DNA from 3 places in the Luteipulveratus halotolerans genome. Region 2 is predicted to be linked to each of the others. Evidence: riboswitches for the same ligand, from Rfam matches in the RefSeq annotation. Region 2 holds a riboswitch; each other region holds the start of a gene.
What was found. Region 2 has a riboswitch for S-adenosylmethionine ahead of VV01_RS06410 (bifunctional o-acetylhomoserine/o-acetylserine sulfhydrylase). Riboswitches for the same ligand answer to the same signal wherever they lie in the genome.
Positions count from the first base shown of each region.

Region 1: another riboswitch for S-adenosylmethionine. It lies ahead of VV01_RS13630 (amino acid ABC transporter permease); the one in region 2 lies ahead of VV01_RS06410 (bifunctional o-acetylhomoserine/o-acetylserine sulfhydrylase).
Region 3: another riboswitch for S-adenosylmethionine. It lies ahead of VV01_RS24915 (putative leader peptide); the one in region 2 lies ahead of VV01_RS06410 (bifunctional o-acetylhomoserine/o-acetylserine sulfhydrylase).

Region 1 is NZ_LAIR01000002.1:2,711,049-2,713,301, forward strand. It holds gene greA (transcription elongation factor GreA) at 14-508, shown strand; SAM riboswitch class IV at 630-741, shown strand; gene VV01_RS13630 (amino acid ABC transporter permease) at 965-1,942, shown strand; gene VV01_RS13635 (amino acid ABC transporter ATP-binding protein) at 1,939-2,253, shown strand, end outside.
Region 2 is NZ_LAIR01000002.1:1,229,584-1,231,836, reverse strand. It holds gene VV01_RS06410 (bifunctional o-acetylhomoserine/o-acetylserine sulfhydrylase) at 1-1,089, opposite strand, end outside; SAM riboswitch class IV at 1,159-1,275, opposite strand; gene VV01_RS06405 (DUF445 domain-containing protein) at 1,340-2,253, opposite strand, start outside.
Region 3 is NZ_LAIR01000002.1:2,082,470-2,084,722, forward strand. It holds gene VV01_RS10520 (glycoside hydrolase family 3 protein) at 1-734, shown strand, start outside; SAM riboswitch class IV at 826-940, shown strand; gene VV01_RS24915 (putative leader peptide) at 968-1,054, shown strand; gene VV01_RS10525 (ABC transporter substrate-binding protein) at 1,154-2,128, shown strand; gene VV01_RS22810 (GNAT family N-acetyltransferase) at 2,130-2,253, shown strand, end outside.

The DNA of each region.
Region 1 (2,253 bases), 1.5 Mb from region 2:
AAGGAGAACCATCGTGACCGACACCGCCAGTGCATCGGCGAGCTTCCTGACGCAGGAGGCCTACGACCGCCTCAAGGCCGAGCTCGAGCAGCTGTCTGGCGAGGGCCGCACCGAGATCGCCAAGCGCATCGAGGCGGCTCGCGAGGAGGGCGACCTCAAGGAGAACGGCGGCTACCACGCGGCCAAGGAGGAGCAGGGCAAGATGGAGGCCCGCATCCGCCAGCTCACCGAGCTGCTGCGCAACGCCACCGTCGGCCAGGCCCCCAAGGACGACGGCATCGTCGAGCCCGGCATGGTCGTGACCGTCGAGATGTTCGGCGGCGAGGAGAAGTTCCTGCTCGGCAGCCGGGAGATCGCCGGCGACTCCGACCTCGACGTCTACAGCGAGAAGTCGCCCCTCGGCGCCGCCATCAACGGCAAGAAGGTCGGCGACGAGACCTCCTACGAGGCGCCCAACGGCAAGACCATCGCGGTCAAGGTCATCGCGGCCACGCCGTACGCCGCCTGAGGCCCCCAGCACGACTCGAAGGCCCGGTCCCGCACCTCGCGGGACCGGGCCTTCTGCGTTGCGTCTCGTCACCCGAGACGCCAACTTGCCTGACTCTTATGCATTGCATAACTTTCACTTAGGTCTTGAGCTCCAGCGCACAGCCCCGGCTTGCTGGACAGCAACCCTCCACCGCGGTGGGGTGCTCCGGGTGACGACCTGGCCCGACCATCCGGTCGGCGCAAGCGCGGACTCTCCCCCGAGGGTCCTCCTCACCGAGGGAGCTCGACGATGACCGCTCACCACGGCTCACGTCTCTTCGCGGCGCACGCCCACCGGGCGGCGTACCGCCTGCACATCGACCTGATGCGCGTCTGCGCCGGGTCCTGCTGACCGCACGCCTTCACCTCGGGCCTCCGCCCGCCCACGCACCCACCTCTCGCTCCGCCTCACCGGACCGACCCCTGGGAGACAGCCATGTCCACGTCATCGACGCTGCCCGCACCCGCCACGCTCGACCCACCCGCACCCGACGCCCGCCCGGCCCTGCAGGTCGTGCCCCGCCGTCGGCCCTGGCGCTGGGTCGGCACCGCGCTCGTCGTCGTCCTGCTCGCGCAGCTGGTCAACGGCCTGGTGACCAACCCCGCCTGGGAGTGGTCGACCGTCGGGGACTACCTGTTCACCACCACGATCCTGCGTGCGCTGCTCACCACGATCCAGCTGACCGTGCTCGGCACCGTGCTCGGCTTCGCCCTCGGCGTCGTGCTCGCGGCGATGCGGCTGTCGGGCAGCGCGTTCCTGCAAGGGGTCGCCTGGACCTACGTCTGGGCGTTCCGCTCGATCCCGCTGATCGTGCAGCTGCTGTTCTGGTTCAACATCGCCTACCTCTACAAGCAGCTCAGCATCGGCGTGCCGTTCGGACCGGAGCTGTTCACCTTCAGCACCAGCAACGTCATCGGGGCGATGGGCGCAGCGGTGCTCGGCCTCGCCCTGCACCAGGCGGCGTACGCGGCCGAGATCATCCGGGGCGGCATCGCCTCCGTCGACCCCGGACAGCTGGAAGCCGCTGCGGCACTGGGGATTCCGCGCCGCAGGCAGTTCTTCAAGATCGTGCTCCCGCAGGCGATGCGCTCGATCCTGCCCAACGCCACCAACGAGGTGATCAGCCTCTTCAAGGGCACCTCGATCGTGTCGGTGCTGGCGATCCCCGAGCTCTTCTACCAGGTGCAGGTGATCTACGGACGGACCTCGCGCGTCGTACCCCTGCTCATCGTCGCCACCATCTGGTACGTCGTCCTCACGACCGCGTTGTCCATCGGGCAGTACTACCTGGAGCGGCACTACGCCAAGGGCAGCACCCGAGTCGTACCGCCAACACCGTTGCAGCGCTTACGTTCTCGCATCTCGGCCTGCCGCACTGATGCCGCCGCCGCACGTGGCGAGGTGACCCGATGAGCGCCGCCGAGGCCGTACGCCGGCCGGTCGTCGACGTCGACCACGTCACCAAGTCCTTCGGTGACCATGTCGTCCTTCGCGACATCTCGCTGAGCGTCGAGCAGGGCAGCGTCACCGTCGTGCTCGGTCCGTCCGGCTCGGGGAAGTCGACCCTGCTGCGCACGATCAATCATCTCGAGAAGGTCGACCGAGGACAGATCCACGTCGACGGCGACCTCATCGGCTATCGCCGTCAAGGCGATCGGTTGCACGAGCTGCGTGAGCGGGACGTGCTGCGTCAGCGTTCGCGGATCGGGTTCGTCTTCCAGGAC
Region 2 (2,253 bases):
GCCGCCCGCGATCTCGAACGCGAGCACGGCACCGGCGCCCTTGGGGGTGTACTTCTGCGCGAGCTCGTGGAACTCGTTGTCCGGCAACGACGCCCAGCGCACGGACTCGACCTGCTCATGGCCCTGCAGGAACTCGGCGACCTTGTGGGCGTTCTCGATGTGGCGCTCGACCCGCAGGCTGAGCGTCTCCAGCCCCTGCGCGATCAGGAAGGCGTCGAACGGTGACGTCGCCGGCCCGAGGTCGCGCAGCAGCTGGACGCGCGCCTTGAGGATGTAGGCGAGGTTGGCCCCGAGGTCGCTGCCCACGCCGAGGTCGCGCGCATAGACCAGGCCGTGATAGCTCTCCTCCGGCGTGTTGAACCCCGGGAACTTCTCGGGGTTCTTGGCGTAGTCGAACGTGCCGCCGTCGACGATGACACCGGCGATCGTGGTGCCGTGGCCGCCGAGGTACTTCGTCGCCGAGTGCACGACGACGTCTGCGCCGTGCTCGAGCGGACGCAGGAGGTAGGGCGTCGCGATGGTGTTGTCGACCACGAGCGGTACGCCGACCTCGTGCGCGACCGCGGCCACGGCCTCGATGTCGAGGACCTCACTCTTGGGGTTGGAGATGGTCTCGCCGAAGAACACCTTGGTGTTGTCCTTGACCGCCGCACGCCACGACTCGGGGTCGCGGGTGTCCTCGACGAAGGTCACCTGGATGCCGAGCTTGGGCAGTGTGTGCTTCAGCAGGTTGAACGTGCCGCCGTACAGCGAGGGGCTGGCGACGACGTGGTCGCCGGCCTCGGCGACGTTGAGGATCGCGATCGTCTCTGCGGCCTGACCGGAGCCGAGCAGCAGCGCGCCGACACCACCCTCAAGGCTGGCGATGCGCTGCTCGACCGCGTCCTGGGTGGGGTTCATCAACCGCGAGTAGATGTTGCCGAACTCCTTGAGCCCGAACAGGTTCGCGGCGTGCTCGGCGTCGTTGAAGACGTACGACGTCGTCTGGTAGATCGGCAACGCCCGGGCACCCGTGGTCGGGTCCGGGGTCTGACCGGCGTGGATCTGGCGGGTCTCGAAGGACCAGCTGGGGGTGGCGTCGTCAGTCATCGATGCACTCCTCGTCGACGGTTCGCACCGCCGACGGCACCGGCGGTGCTGCGGAAGCAGGACGTCTGCTGCCCGCGCTTGCCGTCGGGCCTGTTGCCCGCACGGCCAGGTCCTCACCCGGGGCACCCCACCGCGGAGGAGGGTTGCCGGCCAGCGAGCCGGGGCTTGACGCTGGCGCTCTTGACCTGCGGTGAGACTAGCGCGAGGAGGCGCCGTCGTACATCACCGTTTCTTATGATGAACCAAACAATCAGGGCAGCTGCGAGAGCGCGTGGATGAGCAGGCCGACCAGGCCACCGACCACAGTGCCGTTGATGCGGATGAACTGCAGGTCACGACCGACCTGCAGCTCGATGCGCCGTGCCGCCTCGTCGCCGTCCCAGCGTGCGACGGTCTGGGAGATCAGCGTCGAGATCTCACGCCCGTACGTCGTCACGACATAGCCCGCCACGTCGTGGAGGCGTCGGTCGACTGCGCCACGCAGCTGGTCGTCGGCCACCAGACGGCGCCCCGCGTCGGCCAGCAGCGCGCTCATCCGCGCACGCAGCGGACCGTCCTCGTCGGCCAGAGCCTCCACGAGGGTGTGCTGCACCGAGCCCCACACCGAGACCATGCCGTCGGCCACACCGGGGTGGGTGAGGAAGCGTTCCTTGAGTGCCTCGGCCCTCGCCTGCGTCTGCGGGTCGTGCTGCAGGTCGCGCGCGAGACCCGCGAGGAGATCGTCGAGGGCGTGCCGCGCCGGGTGCTCGGCGTTGTCGCGCACGTCGCCCAGCCAGCTCATGATCTCGGCGTAGAGGCGATCCGTCACCGTCTCGTCGAGCCACCGCGGTGACCACCAGGGCGCGCGGGCGCCGATGATCGAGGCGATGGTGGCCTTGTTGTCCCGGGCCCAGTCGTGGACCTGGCCGATGCCCAGGTCGACCAGGCCCTGGTGAGAGCGGTCCTGCAGCACACCGTCGAGCAGGTGTCCGGCGATCTCGCTGATGGGCTCCTGGGCCAGACGCGGGAGGAAGAACCCCTCGAGCAGCGTGCGCACCTCGGCGTCCTGGACCGACGAGACGGCCCGGCTCAGGGCCGGCGCCGCCTCTCGTACGACGGTCGCAGCATGCTCGGGGTCGGACACCCAGCGGCCGAGGCGCAGCGGGATCTGCGCCTGCGCGAGTC
Region 3 (2,253 bases), 850 kb from region 2:
ACATGCGCGCCGTCGTCCAGTCGATCGGGCTCGCCGAGGCGTGCGTACGAGCGGTCGCCGCAGGCGTCGACCTGGTCGCGCTCGGCAACCCCGTGCTCAACACGCCCGAGGGCGACGACGAGGCGACGTTCGGTGCGGCACTCGACGCCGTCGTCCGAGCTGTCCACGACGGTGTGCTCGACGTGGCGCGGTTGCGCGAGGCCGCCGGTCGGGTCGACGCTCTCGAGCGCTGGTGCGCCGACCGACGGCACGGTGAGGTCCCCCAGCCCGACCAGGACGTCGACGACGAGGCCGCCCGCCGGAGCCTGCACACCACCGGAGACGTCGCCGGCGCTCTCTCCGGCACGGTCGAGATCGTCGACATCCGGCGGCGCCGCAACATCGCGAGCGGCGGCAACGCCGCTCTCATCGCCCAGGCGTTGGCGCAGCGGCTGCCCGGCAGCCGCGTCGTCGCCGGCTTCGCTCCCGGTCGCGCGGTCGAGGGCCGAGCCGACGGCGCCGTCGATCCGTCGACGCAGCTGCAGGCCGGCCGGGCGGACGTCATCATCACCGGCACGCCCACGCTCGACGAGGTCGAGCAGCGCGCGCTGCGACAGCTCCTCGCCGCATCTCCTGGTGCGGTCGTGGTCTGCACCGGACTCGCCGACGACGAGGTGCTGCGCGCCGACCGTGTCGTCCGGACCTTCGGCGACTCGTGGCCCACCGCCCGGGCTGTCGCCGATCTGCTCACATAACAAGGTGTACTACTTAATCTCATCTTGCGTTATGAGACGATGCTTCCTCGTTGTTGCTCGCCGGGCCTGACGAGCCCTAGCGTCAGCACCAGGTCTTGAGCTCCAGCGCACAGCCCCGGCTTGCTGGACAGCAACCCTCCTTTCGCGGCGGGGTGCTCCGGGTGACGACCAGGCAGCAGCCGACCGGCTGCTCGCAAGCGCGGACCTCGGGTCCTTCGACCAGGAGCACCACGATGGGGACCAGCCGGCTCGTCCGACCGTCCCGGCTTCACCGCCGGCGTCACGTCGACCTGCTGCGCGTCGCGTCCTCGCAGTGTTGACCCGGACCGCCGACACCTCCTGAGCTGATCGGCCGCCGTACCTCGCGGGGTTTCTCCGCCCCGAAGACCCGAAACCGCTTTGACCTCAAGGACATTCGCATGCCCTCCATCACTCGAACGACGCCTGCGTGGCTGCCCCTGATCGCCGTCGCACTGCTCGCGACCTCGTGCAGCGACCCCTCCAGCGCCGCCCCTCGCGACGACGCCAGCACGGCGAAGATCAACACCTCTCCTGACCAGCATCGCGTCGCGGTGAGCAAGGACGCACGGGCCGCCTCCTTGCTGCCCGCACGTATCCGCGACAAGGGGACCATCACCATCGCCGACAGCGCCGGTGCGAGCGGCACCCCGCCGCTGGCGTTCACCGCCGATGACAACAAGACCCCCATCGGCGTCGAGGTCGACATCGCCCACCTCCTCGCGGCCAAGCTGGGCGTCCGTCTCGACCTGCGTACGACCTCCTGGGAGAACCTGTTCCTCGGCGCCGACTCCGGGGCGTACGACGTCGTCGTCTCCAACGTGACGGTGACCGAAGAGCGCAAGGAGAAGTACGACTTCGCCACCTACCGCAAGGACGACCTCGCCTTCGAGGCGACTCAGGGCGGCAGCTGGAAGGTCAAGAGCGGCAAGGACATCCAGGGCAAGACGATCGCGGTGAGCAGCGGCACCAACCAGGAGAAGATCCTGCTCGACTGGAACAAGGCCAACATCGCAGCCGGCCTCAAGCCCGCCAAGATCGTCTACTACCAGAGCGCGAGCGACTACTACCTCGCCCTGAGCTCGGGTCGCATCGACGCCTACCTCGGACCCAACCCCACCGCCGCCTATCACGTCGCGACCGGCGGCAAGACCGAGATCATCGGCCGGTTCTCGGGTGGCGGCGCGACGGTGCAGGGCCTCATCGCCGCGCTCAGCAAGAAGAACTCCGGACTCGCCCAACCCCTTGCCGCTGCGCTGAACTCGGCGATCGCCGACGGCTCGTACGCCAAGGTCCTGAGCCGTTGGGACCTCAGCAACGAGGCCGTCCCCACCTCGCAGATCAACCCTCCGGGCCTGCCCAAGGAGGCGAGCTGACATGCCCACCTTCCTCGTCCTGGACGACACGGCGCACGCGCCCGAGATCGGCGCCGTCGCGACGTACGTGCAGCGTCGGCTGCAGTCGCTCGGCCACCGGGTCGACGTCGCCTCGCGCACACCTC